Regions from separate parts of the Bradyrhizobium sp. SZCCHNS1050 genome, predicted to be linked through region 1. Evidence: predicted binding sites of a transcription regulator. Region 1 holds the regulator's gene; the other holds the start of a gene.
What was found. Region 1 encodes PhoB, which activates phosphate uptake and scavenging genes when phosphate is short. Its sites were predicted from a motif close to TGTCATNNANCTGTCAT; they were not measured.
Positions count from the first base shown of each region.

Region 2: the regulator PhoB is predicted to act here: its motif matches at 2,145-2,161, upstream of QX094_RS11970 (alkaline phosphatase D family protein).

Region 1 covers NZ_JAUETR010000001.1:989,637-997,639, reverse strand. The annotation lists gene QX094_RS04695 (LysR family transcriptional regulator) at 1-481, shown strand, start outside; gene pstS (phosphate ABC transporter substrate-binding protein PstS) at 1,431-2,441, shown strand; gene pstC (phosphate ABC transporter permease subunit PstC) at 2,539-3,537, shown strand; gene pstA (phosphate ABC transporter permease PstA) at 3,541-4,422, shown strand; gene pstB (phosphate ABC transporter ATP-binding protein PstB) at 4,419-5,240, shown strand; gene phoU (phosphate signaling complex protein PhoU) at 5,271-5,987, shown strand; gene phoB (phosphate regulon transcriptional regulator PhoB) at 6,004-6,711, shown strand; gene QX094_RS04660 (trypsin-like serine protease) at 6,859-8,003, shown strand, end outside.
Region 2 covers NZ_JAUETR010000001.1:2,627,136-2,635,138, reverse strand. The annotation lists gene QX094_RS11980 (4a-hydroxytetrahydrobiopterin dehydratase) at 71-418, opposite strand; gene QX094_RS11975 (TAXI family TRAP transporter solute-binding subunit) at 749-2,092, shown strand; gene QX094_RS11970 (alkaline phosphatase D family protein) at 2,232-3,803, shown strand; gene QX094_RS11965 (response regulator) at 3,840-4,214, opposite strand; gene QX094_RS11960 (Crp/Fnr family transcriptional regulator) at 4,382-5,143, shown strand; gene typA (translational GTPase TypA) at 5,547-7,373, shown strand; gene QX094_RS11950 (NAD(P)/FAD-dependent oxidoreductase) at 7,500-8,003, shown strand, end outside.

The DNA.
Region 1 (8,003 bases):
GGACTCGGGCATCGTCGTCCGTCGCATCGGGCAGATGCGGCGCGTGCTGGCGGCGGCGCCGTCCTATCTCGCGAGCCGTGGCTGTCCCGTCGTTCCCGGTGATCTCGTGCGCCACGACATGCTGATCTACAATCTTGCCAATGATCCGTATTCCCTGTCCCTGCGCAACGGCGCGACAGCCCAGAGCATTCGGATCGCGCCGACGCTCGACAGCAATGACGGCCAGGTGATCAAGGGGGCGGCGCTTGCCGGGCTCGGCATCCTGATCCAGCCGCTCTACATCGTGCAGAGCGACATTCTGGCCGGCAGGCTGGTGCCGGTCCTGCTCGACTGGGAGCTGCCGCTCTTGACGATGAACATCGCCTACCAGAACCGCGTCAGGCTTCCGGCCAAGATCAGGGTGTTCGCCGATTTCCTCGTCGACCACATCCGCGCCCATTCCGACCCGGGGATCTGGATCGAGCCGCCCAAGCCGGATTGAGCCGATGCCCGCGTGCGGGGGGAGGGCGGATCATGTTCTGAGAAAAATAATTATCTTGCTATTTTTCGGAAATCGTGGTCTCTTGCATGCAACCCGCCTCGAGCAGAGGGACGTACGCGTCGTCACGAACGTGGAGGCGGGCTGCGATGGACGTGACGGCTGTGCCAGACGAGCGCAGGCGGCACGGACGGCGAAGTCGTGTGGTCCTGGCCTCTCGATGCTGAGGTCAAGTCCGTGGTCGTTGCTTGACGGCACGCGCGGGCGATGGGGGCAAGAAAGCCGATCCCCAGGGAGAGCACGAAGGACACCGTTAACACCGTCGCGCGGGGAAGGCCGGGTCTGTCCGGCTGTACCTGTGGTACCTGCCGCCTGCATTCTTTTGAGCAGGCGGGCCACGGGCCTCAGCCGAGGTCCGGCCTTCCTCGCGCCCTCTCGTTGTTCAGAGGGACACGACGAATGCATCACTCGGGTCTCACCAGCCGCGAGACGGCGAGATCGTGTCTCGTTGGCCAACGGCGCCAACCCAATCCTCATGGCGTCGTCCCGGACAAGCGCGCACCGCGTGCGCCGATCCGGGACCGAAAACTCCAGGGAGGCGTGCGAGGCACGATGGTCGACCGATCCCGCCCGGCCACATCCGCCGGTGGCTATGGGTCCCTGCGCAAGGCCGGGACGACACCGAAAGGTGCGGCGGGCGACACGGGCAAAGGAGGCCCATCTTGATTGAGCGATGCTTGCGAAAGGCCAGGGGCGATGCCTCCCCGAACGACCGCCCTCGATCCGTAAAAACTCGGATAAAAATCTAAATACCTAGAATTATCAATGACTTGTGACTGTCATCCGACTGTCATCGAACCTTTATAAAAGCCACACTGAGGCCCCGTAAAGCGGCCGGGGAAGCGCAATCGGGCGCAGATGGCGCTTCGCTTCCCAAGCATGGAGACCAGCTATGAATTTCATCAAAGCTATCGTCGCTGCCGGCTTGGTCGCCGCATCGACGTCGGCGTTCGCTGCCGACATCACCGGTGCGGGCGCGACGTTCCCGTTCCCGATCTATTCCAAGTGGGCCGACGCCTACAAGAAGGAGACCGGCAACGGTCTGAACTATCAGTCGATCGGCTCCGGCGGCGGCATCAAGCAGATCCAGGCCAAGACCGTCACCTTCGGCGCCACCGATGCGCCGCTCAAGGCCGAGCAGCTCGAGAAGGACGGCCTGGTGCAGTGGCCGATGGTGATGGGCGGCATCGTGCCGGTCGTCAACCTCGAGGGCGTGAAGCCGGGCGAGATGGTGCTGGACGGCGAGACGCTCGCCAACATCTATCTTGGCAAGATCACCAAGTGGGATGACGCCGCGATCAAGAAGCTGAACCCCAACGTCAAGCTGCCGTCCGACGCGATTGCCGTGGTGCGCCGCTCCGACGGTTCGGGCACGACCTTCAACTTCACCTACTACCTCTCCGAGGTGAGCGCCGACTGGAAGAGCAAGATCGGCTTCAACACCGCCGTCGAGTGGCCGGTCGGTGTCGGCGCCAAGGGCAACGAGGGTGTGTCCGGCAACATCGGCCAGACCAAGAACTCGATCGGCTATGTCGAGTACGCCTATGCCAAGCAGAACAAGCTCACCTACACCGGCATGATCAACAAGGCCGGCAAGACCGTGCAGCCGACCGTCGAGGCCTTCCAGGCCGCGGCCGCGAATGCCGACTGGGCCAAGGCCCCGGGCTACTACGTGATCCTCGCCAACCAGCCCGGCGACAAGTCCTGGCCGATGACGGCGGCGACCTTCATCCTGATGCACAAGGAGCCGGCCGACAAGGCGGCGTCCGGCGAAGCCATCAAGTTCTTCAAGTGGTCGTTCGAGAAGGGCGCCAAGATGGCTGAGGAGCTCGACTACATCCCGATGCCCGACAGCGTCGTGAAGCTGATCGAGAAGACCTGGTCGGCCGACATCAAGAGCTGAGCTGGACGAATCGAAAATCCCCCTCTCCCGGCCTCCGGGGGAGGGGCGCTACCGGGGTTGAGGCGTGTCCAAGGAACAGGGGGCAGAATTGGCAGAGATGGCGGTTCAGACCGAAGTCAGCGATATCGCGGCTGCTGCCGGCCCCTATGACCGGGCACGCGCGCTCAGCGCCTTCAAGCTCGGCGACGTGACCTTCTATTGGATCACGCGGCTGTCCGCGATCTCCGTCCTGTTGATCCTGGGCGGCATCATCCTGTCGCTCATCGTCGGCGCATGGCCGGCCATGAGAGAATATGGCTTCGAATTCCTGTGGACGCGGCGCTGGGCGCCGTCGGCCGATCCGCCGGTGCTCGGGGCGCTCGGCCCGATCTACGGCACCTTGGTCACGTCCTTCATCGCGATGCTGATCGCCATTCCGGTCGGTCTGGGCATTGCGATCTTCCTCACCGAGCTGTGCCCGCAATGGCTGCGCCGTCCGATCGGACTTGCCATCGAGCTGCTCGCCGGCATTCCTTCGATCATCTACGGCATGTGGGGCTTCTTCGTGCTGGGGCCGTTCCTGGCCTATACGTTCCAGCCGTTCATGATCAATCTCTGCGCCGGCATCCCCGTGCTGCAGGACATCTTCGCCGGTCCGCCGTCCTATCTCAGCCTGTTCAACGCCTCGCTGATCCTGGCGATCATGGTGCTGCCGTTCATCACCTCGATCTCGGTCGACGTGTTCAAGACGGTCCCGCCGGTGCTGAAGGAAGCCGCCTACGGGGTCGGCTGCACCACCTGGGAGGTCGTGCGCAGCGTCGTCATTCCCTACACCCGTGTCGGCGTGATCGGCGGCGTCATGCTGGCGCTGGGACGTGCGCTCGGCGAAACGATGGCGGTGACCTTCATCATCGGCAACTCGTTCCGGATCTCATCCTCGATCTTCGCACCGGGCACCACGATCTCGGCCGCCATCGCCTCCGAATTCCAGGAGAGCGACGGGCTGCACCAGTCGAGCCTGATCCTGCTCGGCCTGCTGCTGTTCGTGCTCACCTTCTTCGTGCTGGCGAGCGCGCGGCTGATGCTCATGCGGCTCGAAGCCAAGGCGGGAAAATAAGCCATGTCCAGCGCTGACACGCTTACACTCGATGCGCCGGTCAATCCGATCTATGCGCGCCGGCGCCGCAGAGACATCGTGATCCGCGGCCTCTGCGTTGCCGCCGCGATGTTCGGCGTCACCTGGCTGGCGCTGATCCTGTTCACGCTGTTCTATAACGGACTCGCCGGCCTCAGCCTGCAGGTTTTTGCCGCCGACACGCCACCGCCCGGCTCCAGCGAAGGCGGCCTGCGCAACGCCATCGTCGGCTCCTTGATCATGACGATCATCGGCGTCGGCATCGGCGCGCCGCTCGGCCTGTTTGCCGGCACCTATCTCGCCGAATACGGCCGCAACGACCGCCTGACCTCGGTGATCCGCTTCATCAACGACATCCTGCTGTCGGCGCCCTCGATCATCATCGGCCTGTTCATCTATGGTGCGGTCGTGGTGCCGATGGGCGGCTTCTCGGCACTCGCGGGTTCCCTTGCATTGGCGGTCATCGTGATCCCGGTGGTGCTGCGCACCACCGAGGACATGCTGCTGCTCGTGCCCAACCCGCTGCGCGAGGCGGCGTCTGCGCTCGGCCTGCCGCGCTCGCTGGTGATCCGCCGCATCGCCTATCGGGCGGCGCGCTCGGGCCTCATCACCGGCGTGCTGCTGGCGACCGCCCGCGTCGCCGGCGAGACCGCGCCTCTGCTGTTCACCGCGCTGTCGAACCAGTTCTGGAGCCTCAACCTTTCCAAGACGATGGCGAACCTGCCCGTCACCATCAACAATTTCGTCCAGAGCCCTTATGCCTACTGGAAACAACTGGCCTGGAGCGGAGCCCTTCTCATCACTCTGGCCGTGCTCGCCCTGAACATCGGTGCACGCATTCTCGGCGCCGAGAGGAACACCAAATGACCGAACTGTCCGTCTCCGTCAGTCAGCCCAATCACGCTCTTCACGGCAAGGCGCTTCCGGATGCGCCGGCCAAGGTGACCGCGCGCAACCTCAACTTCTACTACGGCGACCATCACGCGCTGAAGAACATCAACCTGTCGCTGGGCACCAACCGCGTCACCGCGTTCATCGGCCCGTCCGGCTGCGGCAAGTCCACGCTGCTGCGCATCTTCAACCGGATGTACGATCTCTATCCGGGGCAGCGGGCGACCGGGCAGCTGATGCTCGACAACACCAACATCCTCGATCCCAAGCTCGATCTGAACCTGCTGCGTGCCCGGGTCGGCATGGTATTCCAGAAGCCGACGCCGTTCCCGATGACGATCTACGAGAACATCGCCTTCGGCATCCGCCTCTATGAGAAGATCTCCAAGTCGGAGATGGACGACCGGGTCGAGAAGGCGCTGCGCGGCGGCGCGCTGTGGAACGAGGTCAAGGACAAGCTCAACGCCTCGGGCCTGTCGCTGTCCGGCGGCCAGCAGCAGCGGCTGTGCATCGCGCGTACCGTGGCGGTCCGGCCGGAGGTGATCCTGTTCGACGAGCCGTGCTCGGCGCTCGATCCGATCTCGACCGCCAAGGTCGAGGAGCTGATCCAGGAACTCGCCGAAAACTATACGATCGCCATCGTGACGCATAACATGCAGCAGGCGGCGCGCGTCTCCGACAAGACCGCCTTCATGTATCTCGGGGAGCTGATCGAGTTCGACGACACCAGCAAGATCTTCACCTCGCCGAGCGATCGGCGGACCCAGGATTATATCACCGGCCGGTTCGGCTGACGCCGACGACATTGTCTTCAGGAGATCATCATGGCCAGTGAACATACCGCCAAGGCGTTCGACAGCGATCTGCAGGACCTCACCCGTCTGGTATCGGAGATGGGCGGCCTCGCGGAGCGGCTGATCGTCGATTCCGTCGATGCGCTGGTGCGGCGCGACATCGCGCTCGGCCAGAAGGTGGTCGCCACCGACGCCGAGGTCGACAAGCTGCAACGCATCATCGAGGAGCGCGCCGTTCTTACCATCGCCCGGCGACAGCCGATGGCGGTCGACCTGCGTGAGATCGTCGGCGCGATGCGCGTGGCGACCGATCTGGAGCGTATCGGCGATCTCGCCAAGAACATCGGCAAGCGCGTCGCGGCGCTGGAGAGCGACTTCCATCCGCTGAAGCTGATCCGCGGGCTCGAGCACATGACCGATCTCGTGCAGTCGCAGGTCAAGACGGTGCTGGACGCCTATGCCGCGCACGATTTGCCGGCGGCGATGACGGTGTGGAAGGGCGATGAGGAAGTCGATGCCATCTGCACCTCGCTGTTCCGCGAGCTCCTGACCTACATGATGGAGGATCCGCGCAACATCTCGTTCTGCATCCACCTGATGTTCTGCGCCAAGAATATCGAGCGCATCGGCGATCACGCGACCAACATCGCCGAGACGGTGTTCTATATGATCGAAGGCCAGCAGATCATGGACAAGCGCCCGAAGGGCGACATGACGAGCTTCGCATCGACGATCCCCGGCAACTGAGAGAGACGGTTCAGACATGGGCGCCCGAATTCTGGTGGTGGAGGACGAGGAGGCGCTGACGACGCTGCTGCGCTACAACCTCGAGGCCGAAGGCTACGAGGTCGAGACCGTGGCGCGCGGCGACGAAGCCGACACGCGCCTGAAGGAGCGTGTTCCCGATCTCGTCGTGCTCGACTGGATGCTGCCGGGCCTGTCCGGCATCGAGCTGTGCCGCCGCCTGCGGGCGCGGACCGAGACCCGGCAGTTGCCGATCATCATGCTCACCGCACGCGGGGAGGAGAGCGAGCGCGTGCGCGGCCTCGCGACCGGCGCCGACGACTACATCGTCAAGCCGTTCTCGGTGCCGGAGCTTCTGGCGCGGGTGAAAGGCCTGCTGCGGCGGGCGAGTCCGGAGCGGCTGGCGACCGTGCTGTCCTATGGCGACATCGAGCTCGACCGCGAGAAACGCCGCGTGGCGCGCTCGGGGCGGCCGATCGATCTCGGTCCGACCGAATACCGCCTGCTCGAGTTCTTCCTGGAGCATCCCGGCCGCGTGTTCAGCCGCGAGCAGCTGCTCGACAGTGTCTGGGGCCGCGACATCTACATCGACGAGCGCACCGTCGACGTCCATATCGGCCGCCTGCGCAAGCTGCTCAATCCCGGCCGCGAGCAGGACCCGATCCGCACCGTGCGCGGCGCCGGTTATGCGCTCGATGATCGCTTCGCCAAGAGCGAGCAGGTGTAAGGGGCGATCGGGCGTGAGGACGCAGCAGGTGTGAGACGCGAGGCGGCCCGATTGAGGAGATCGCGGTCCGCTTTCCGCCACGCCGCCGCCGTCTTGATCGTGTCTGCTTCGTGGCCCGTCACGATGTTTCGGTCCCAGCGGACGCCCTTGATCAAGACCATCATCATATCTCTTGCCGTGCTGCTCGGCGGCGCGGCGGGCGCCACGGCCGCCGAGCTCGAAGACGCGGTCGCGGCGGCAGGCAACGGGCAGCATGCGGCGGCGATGCGACGGCTGCTGCCGCTGGCCGCCAAGGGCGATGCGCGGGCGCAGTTCGACGTCGGCTTCATGCACGCCTTCGGCTGGGGCCAACCGCGCAACCCCGCCGAGGCGCTGGCGTGGTACCGCAAGGCCGCCGATCAGGGGCTCGCTGTCGCGCAACACTATCTCGGCATCGCCTACGTCAACGGCGAAGGTGTTGCGAGCAATTACGGCGAAGCCGGCCGCTGGTTCAGCCGCGCCGCGGCGCAGGGCTTCGCCCAGTCGCAATACATGCTCGGCCTGATGCTGCTCGACGGCCGCGGTGTGAAACAGGACGTCGTGCAGGGCTATGCCTGGCTGGTGATGGCGGGCCGTAGCGGCGTGCGATCGGCCGGCCGCGACGTGCAGCGGGTCAAGTTGACCGAGCCGCAGCGCGTCCAGGCCCAGAGTGCCATTGCGGCCTGGCGGCCGAAGCCGGAATCGGCGGAGGCCGGCATCGCCGCTCCGCGTCCGGAGCAACTGCTCGGGCTCGACCGCCACATCGGCGAGGTCGTCGATCCCACCTCGTGGCCGGCGTCGTCGATCGGCGTCGTCACCGTCGCGCAATACTCGACCGGCGGCTGGTGCACCGGCACGCTGGTCGCGCCGCGCGTCGTGCTCACCGCGGCGCATTGCGTGTTCAACGGCGTGGCGCAGGTCAGCCCCGGCAACGTCCGCTTCCTGGCCGGCATGAACAGGGGCACGCCGGCGGCATCGTCGGTCGCCGACAAGCTGATCGTGGCGCCCGATTTCGTCCCGACCCGGCACGACAGATGGTCGCTCGACCGCTCGCCCGCCGATTGGGCACTGATCGTGCTGAAGGACGCGCTGCCGTCGAAGCCGGTTGAGGTCAGGGCGCTGACGCGCGAGGAATTGCAGGCTGCGACCACGGCCGGAACCATCTCCGAGATCGGCTATGGCCAGGAGCGGCGCTATTCGCCGACCGGCCAGCGCAATTGCAGCGCCGGCATGACCAAGGACGAGATGCTGCTGACGGTGCATTGCCTCGCCAA
Region 2 (8,003 bases), 1.6 Mb from region 1:
CGCGGTCCTCGCCCTCGGATGTGGTGATGGCGGCGCCGGCCGCAAGGCGCGTGCCGTCGTCGCGAAGATCTCAGCCGCGCATCGTCGCGGCGATCGCATTCATCGCCTTGGCGAGCGCGATGTCGCGCATGGTCACGCCGCCTGCGTCATGGGTCGTGAGGACCACCTCGACGGTGCGGTAGACGTTGCGCCACTCGGGATGATGGTCAGCCTTTTCAGCGACCAAGGCGACGCGGGTCATGAAGCCGAAGGCTTCGTTGAAGTCTGTGAATGTGAACGTGCGGGCGATGGCCTCACGGCCCTGCGCCTCGGACCAGCCGGGAAGCTCCCGCAAGGCGGTGGCGCGTGCCTCCGCCGACAATGGTTGCGGCATCTCGATCTCCTCTTGTGGTGCAATCGACCGGACACGCGGCGGCATCCGGGCGATCGCGGGGCTACCTCCGGCTGGGTCGCGCCGGTGTCCGGTTGCCAAGACTAACCGAAAACGCATCCCTATCAGAGCCTTGTCACAGGCGCGATGCCGGAGGCGCTTGGAACTGCCCCGATCCTCCGGCGACTGGTGCGATGGTAACCATGACGCAGATGTCACCCCGGGCGGACAAGAAATTTGCTACAGTTCGGCTCTATTGAAGGACGACGTGGCCAGACGAAGCCGCCTGTGGCATCGCCCGGGCCTGGGACCACCGGAGGACGGGATCTGGTAGATACTCAGACCACGCCAGCGCAGCGCTCACGGATGCGCCCAGCCGTGTTCATCGTCATCGCCGGGATCCTCGCGGTCGTCGGCGCTTTGACGGGTGCCTACTATTTCGCGATGCGTCCCGTGGTGCTCAAGATCGCGGTCGGTCCGCCCAACAGCGACGACCTGAAGGTCGTCCAGGCCCTGACCCAGGCCTTTTCCCAGTCGCACGCCTCCGTCAGGCTGCGGCCGGTTCCGACCGAGGGCGCCGCACAGAGCGCGCAGGCGCTGGCCGCAGGCAAGGTTGACCTCGCGATCGTCCGGGGTGACCTCGAGGTCCCAAAGAACGCGCAGGCCGTGGCGACGCTGCGCAAGAACGTCGCCGTGCTCTGGGTGCCTCCGGGCGGCAAGGGCAAGGGTCGCAAGGGCGCCAAGATCACCAAGATCTCCCAGCTCGCGGGCCACAAGGTCGGCATCATCGGTCGGACCCCGGCGAACGCCAATTTGCTGAAGGTGATCCTGCATCAGTACGGCGTCGACGCCGGCAAGGTCGAGATCGTCCAAGTCCCGATCACCGAGGCCGCCGAAGCCGTGCGCAACCAGCGGGCGGACGTCTATCTTGCGGCCGGACCGATCAATAGCAAGATCACGGCGGATGCGATCGCCGCTGCCACCAAGGACGGCGGCACGCCGACCTTCCTGGCGATCGATTCGGCCGAAGCGATCGCGCAGAACCACCCCGAATATGAATCGACCGAAATTCCCGCCGGCGCGTTTGGCGGCTCGCCCGATCGTCCCGAGGACGAGGTGAAGACCATCAGCTTCAACCACCACATCGTGGCGCGCAAAGGCCTGTCGGATTCGACCGTGTCCGCGTTCACCCATCAGCTGTTTTCGGTGCGCCAGCAATTGCTGTCGGAGTTCCCGCTGGCTGCCAAGATCGAGACCCCCGACACCGACAAGGACGCCGCGATTCCGGCGCATCCCGGCGCGGCGGCGTTCATCAACGGCGAGGAGAAGACATTCCTCGACCGCTACAGCGACTACATCTGGTGGGGCCTGATGGCGCTTTCGGCGATGGGTTCGGCCGGTGCCTGGTTCGCCGGCTATCTCAAGCGCGACGAACGCACCATCAACACCTCGCTGCGCGATCGTCTGCTGGAGATGATCACGATCGCGCGCAAGAGCGATTCGACCGAGGAGCTCGACCAGCTGCAGAGCGAGGCCGACGAGATCCTGCGCAACACGCTGACCTGCTTCGAGGACGGTGCAATCGAGCACGGGGCGTTGACCGCGTTCAACATCGCGCTCGAGCAGTTCCACAACGCGGTGGCCGATCGCAAGCTCATCCTGATGAGCATGCCCGCCAATCTGCAGCGAACCGGCGCGCAGCTGCGTGCCGCCGGCACCTGAGGTCGGACCACGCTTGCCCTGCGGCCGTGTCACGCGCTGTCCACGGCGCGATTGTAATTCCAGCGTCATCAATCTTTTCTAGGTCTGCCGGGCCGTGGCTCGCGCCGGCTCCCGCGCGCGATCCGACCAGGAGATCCGCATGACGCTTCGCATTCCTCGACCGCACACCGCCCTGTCCCGCCGCCGCTTCCTGTCGACGGCCGCCGCAGCCGGCGTCACGACGCTGGCGATGCCCTATCTGAGCCGCGCCGCCGACCGGCCGCAGATCACGCATGGCGTGCAGTCCGGCGACGTCGGCATGGATGGTGGCGTGGTCTGGGCGCGCGCGGACCGGCCGTCGCAGATGCTGGTCGAGGTGGCGACCACCGAGTCGTTCAAGGACGCACGGGCGCTGCCACCGATCGCCGCGCTTCCGGAAAGCGACTTCACGGCCAAGATGCTGATCGACGGCCTTCCGAGCGGCCAGGACATCTTCTACCGTGTCAAGTTCCGGGACCTGTCGCATACCGCCGTCGAAAGCGAGGCCGTGGCCGGCCGCTTCCGCACCGCGCCAGGCAACAAGCGCGACGTCTCGTTCGTCTGGGGCGGCGACGTGGCGGGGCAGGGCTGGGGCATCAATCCCGATGATGGCGGCATGTTCACCTTCTCGACGATGAGGAAGCACCGCCCGGACTTCTTCCTGCACTCCGGCGACACCATCTACGCCGACGGTCCGATCAAGTCCGAGGTGAAGCTGCCGGACAACAAGGTGTGGAAGAACCTCACCGTGGAAGAGAAGGCCAAGGTCGCCGAGACGCTCGACGAATTCCGTGCCGCCCACAAATACAATTTCCTCGACGAGAACGTTCGCGCCTTCAATGCCGAGGTGCCGATCTTCGTGCAGTGGGACGATCACGAGGTCACCAACAACTGGTCGGCCTCCAAGGAGCTGCCCGCCGCCTACAAGGAGCGCAACATCCAGTTGCTCGCGGCCCGCGCGGCGCGCGCCTTCCACGAGATGTATCCGATGCGCGAGAGCATCATCGAGCCGGGCCGAGTCTATCGCACCATCAACTATGGCCCGCATCTCGACGTGTTCGTGCTCGACGAGCGCAGCTACCGCGGCGCCAACGGTCCCAATCTCGAGGACAAGTATGGTCCGGCGTCCTACTTCATCGGGCCGGAGCAGATGCGCTGGTTGAAGCAGGCGCTGCTCAATTCCCGCGCGACCTGGAAGGTGATCGCCTCCGACATGCCGCTCAGCATCATCGTCTATGACGACGCGGCCAACAAGAAGGGCTCGGAAGCCATCGCCCAGGGTGACGGCCCGGCGCGCGGCCGCGAGCTCGAGATTGCCGAGATCCTGCGCTTCATCAAGACGGCGCCGATCCAGAACACGGTGTGGCTGACGGCGGACGTGCATTACGCGGCCGCGCATTATTACGATCCGAACAAGGCGCAGTTTCAGGACTTCGAGCCGTTCTGGGAGTTCGTCTCCGGTCCGCTGCATGCCGGTACGTTCGGTCCGAACGAGCTCGACAACACCTTCGGCCCCGAGGTGCGCTTCATCAAGGCGCCCGGCCTCGACAAGCAGAATCTGCCGCCGTCGGCCGGCATGCAGTTCTTCGGCCACGTCAAGATCGAAGGCGCCACGGGCCAGATGACCGTGACCCTGCGGGATCGCGCCGACGTCGCGCTGTGGTCGACCACGCTCGATCCGAAGCTGGGCTGAGCCTTCTGCGTCGGCGACCGCGTGCGGCGACCGCAACTAATCGCGTCGCCGCAGCACCGCCTCCAGCGCCTCGGTCGGGCAAGGCTTCGGCAGCCGCGGCCGGTCGGCGAACGCGGGTGGCACGCGGTCGGCGCCATAGCCGGTCGAGAAGGCGAAGGGAATGCCGAGCGCCGTCAGCCGCTCGGCAATCGCAAAGCTCTTTTCGCGGACCAGGCCGACATCGAGCAGCGCGAATTGCGGGACGCGCTCGGCGATCATGGCGAGCGCGGTTGCGACGTCGGCTGCGATCCTGATGTCGGGAACGCCGAGGTCGGTGATGGTGTCTTCCAGTCCGAGCGCAATGATGGGGTCGTCTTCGACGACCAGCACATGCTGATAGAACTCGGGCACGCCTGATTGCGGGCTGGTCATGGGATCTGCGGGTTCCAGGATGAGGGATGGACCCCGCGGCCGGCGCCTCCTCTCGAGCGCGCTGGCGGGTTCCTGGAACCAAGGCAGCATATCAGAGTTCCTGTGTCGGTGCACTTGTGAACACAAGGTGCACGGATCACGCACATGCGTTGCGCACGGGGATGACGATGCTGAGCCAAGGTGTGACCACGCTGAGCCGGGAGCGGCCCTACAACAACCTGCTGCGGCGGCTCAGTCCGGCCGACTACGCGCTGATCTCGCCGTATCTGGTGGAGGATGAGGCAACGCCGAACGAGCTGCTCTACAGTCCGGGTGACGACGTCCAGATCGTGCATTTTCCCTGCGGGCCGGCGCTGACGTCCTATCTCGTTCCCAATGAGGATGGCCGCGACGTCGAGACCATCCTGGTCGGCCGCGAGGGCGCCGTCGGCGGGATCGTCAGCGAAGGCTTCCTGCCGGCCTACACACGGATCGTCGTCAAGTTCGGCGGCCCGTTCGCACGGCTGCCGCTGTCCCGCCTGGCGGCCGCCAAGCTGCAATCCAAGACGCTGCGCAACGTGTTCGCGCGCTACGCCGATTGCATGCTGGCACAGATGTTCCAGTCGACCGCCTGCAACGCGATCCATTCGATCGAGCAGCGGACGGCGAAGTGGATCGTGGCCGCGATGGACCGTACCGATGGCGAGCCGATCGTGCCGCTGACGCATGAGCAGCTGGCAACGCTGCTGGGCGTCGGCCGCAGCTACGTCAGCCGGGTTGTCCAGACCTTCAGGGCCGAGGGCATTCTCGAAACCCGCCGCGGCGCCTTCATGGTGCGGGACTTCGACGCGCTGAAGCGCCGCTCCTGCCTGTGCAACGAGGCCGTGAAGACCCATTTCGAGGAGGTCCTGCGCGGCGTCTATCCGACCGAGCAGGCCGCGGCGGGCTGAGCCTGCAGGCGCCAGTGACTTTCCGCGCACAGACACCAGCCAACCGCGTTGGCTGTCAGCGCTGGTCCTCGTGGAATTGCCGGTCGGAGTGGTTGGTCTCGTCTTCTCCCGCGCTGCCCGGAAGCGTGCGGTCGCGGAGGCGTTAGCCAGCCGCTTGGAAACCGCTCCTCGTTCCTGAAAGCAGTCATTGTTTTTTGGCATTTTCTGCCTATATTGCGCCGCAACGCGTGAGGTCTGCCCGGTCGATTGGCCGGGCTTCCTATTTGGGGCTGCCGGCCCCTGCCGCCGAACGAGTTTCGCGAGCGCGCGTCGCAAAGCTAACAGCTTGATTCGACTATAACAAAGCGCGCGCCCCGCCGGGGACAGAGCACGAGCTCTTGAGAAAGCTTAGAAGACACCGACCATGAATCTTCGCAACATCGCCATCATCGCCCACGTCGACCACGGCAAGACCACCCTGGTTGATCGTCTCCTGCAGCAGTCGGGTACCTTCCGCGAGAACCAGAAGGTCGCCGAGCGCGCCATGGACTCCAACGATCTGGAGCGCGAGCGCGGCATCACCATCCTGGCCAAGGCCGCCTCGGTGCAGTGGAAGGACACCCGCATCAACATCGTCGACACTCCCGGCCACGCCGATTTCGGCGGCGAGGTCGAGCGCATCCTGAACATGGTGGACGGCGCCCTGGTGCTGGTCGACGCCGCCGAGGGCCCGCTGCCGCAGACCAAGTTCGTGGTCTCCAAGGCGCTCAAGGTCGGCCTCAAGCCGATCGTCGTCATCAACAAGGTCGACCGTCCCGACGCCCGTCCGACCGAGGTTATCAACGAGGTGTTCGACCTGTTCGCCGCACTCGACGCGTCCGAGGAGCAGCTCGACTTCCCGATCCTGTACGGGTCGGCCAAGCAGGGCTGGATGGCCGAGAGCCCGGAAGGTCCGAAGGACGCCGGGATGCAGCCGCTGTTCGACCTGGTGCTGCGCCATGTGCCGGCGCCGTCGGTCGAAGAGGGACCGTTCCGCATGATCGGCACCATCCTGGAGGCCAACAACTTCCTGGGTCGCATCATCACCGGCCGCATCACCTCGGGCAGCATCAAGCCCAACCAGGCCGTGAAGGTGCTGAACGCCGAAGGCAAGGTCGTCGAGCAGGGCCGTATTTCCAAGATTCTCGCGTTCCGCGGCATCGAGCGCGTGCCGCTCGACGAGGCCGAGGCCGGTGACATCGTCGCCATCGCGGGCCTGACCAAGGGCACCGTCGCCGACACGTTCTGCGATCCCTCGGTCGAGACTCCGCTCCCGGCGCAGCCGATCGACCCGCCAACCGTGTCGATGTCCTTCATCGTCAACAACTCGCCGCTGGCGGGCACCGAAGGCGACAAGGTCACGAGCCGCATGATCCGCGACCGCCTGCTGCGCGAGGCCGAGGGCAATGTCGCGCTGCGCGTCGTCGAATCCGCCGACAAGGACGCCATGGAAGTGTCGGGCCGCGGCGAATTGCAGCTCGCGATCCTGATCGAGACCATGCGCCGCGAAGGCTTCGAGCTGTCGGTGTCGCGTCCGCGCGTGGTGCTGCAGAAGGACGAGGCCACTGGCGCGTGGCTGGAGCCGATCGAGGAGGTCGTGATCGACGTCGACGAGGAGCATTCCGGCGTCGTCGTGCAGAAGATGAGCGAGCGCAAGTCCGAGATGATCGAGATGCGCCCGTCCGGCGGCAACCGCCTGCGGCTGGTGTTCTACGCGCCGACCCGCGGCCTGATCGGCTATCAGGGCGAGCTGCTCACGGACACCCGCGGCACCGCGATCATGAACCGCCTGTTCCACGGCTATGCCCCGTTCAAGGGCGAGATCGCCGGCCGCCGCAACGGCGTCTTGATCTCCAACGACCAGGGCGAGGCGGTGGCCTACGCGATGTTCAAGCTGGAGGACCGCGGCCCGATGATGATCGAGCCGGGCTGGAAGGTCTATCGCGGCATGATCGTCGGCGAGCACACCCGCGACAACGATCTCGAGATCAACGTCCTGAAGGGCAAGCAGCTCACCAACATCCGCACCACGTCGAAGGACGAGGCAGTCCGCCTGACGCCGCCGATCAAGATGACGCTGGAAAAGGCGCTCGCCTATATCGAGGACGACGAGCTGGTCGAGGTCACGCCGAAGTCGATCCGGCTGCGCAAGAAGCATCTCGATCCGAACGAGCGCAAGCGCGCCGAGAAGCAGAAGGAAGCGGTGGCGTAATTTCCGCCCTCCATTCTCAAATGCGTCATGGCCGGGCTTGTCCCGGCCATCCACGTTTTGGGGCTTGCGAGGACGACGTGGATGCCCGGGACAAGGCCGGGCGTGACGACGGAGTTGGATGAGCCAATGTCTTTCCCATCCTCCATCGACATCGCCATCATCGGCGCGGGTGCCGCGGGCCTCGGCGCCGCACATGCGCTGCAGGACAAGGGCGTCTCGTTTATCGTCCTGGAGGCCCGCGGCCGCATCGGCGGGCGTGCCCACACCATCATGGCTTCGCCTGATGTCACGTTCGATCTCGGCTGCGGCTGGCTGCATTCGGCTGATCGCAACTCCTTCGTCGCCATCGCCGGGAAGCTCGCTTTCGCCATCGACAAGTCACGTCCACCGTGGCGCGACCAGGCCTATGAGGCGGCATTCCCGCGCGAAGAGCGCGAAGAATTCATCCGCGCGCTGGAGGCGTTCTTCATGCGTACCGCGGAGGCTGCCAAGAGCGGCCGCGATGCGCCTGCGAGCATCTGCCTCGAGCCCGGCAATCGCTGGAACGGCATGATCGACGCGATCTGCACCTATCTCAACGGCTGCGAGCTGGAGCAGATGTCGCTGCTCGACTTCGAGGCCTATGAGGAC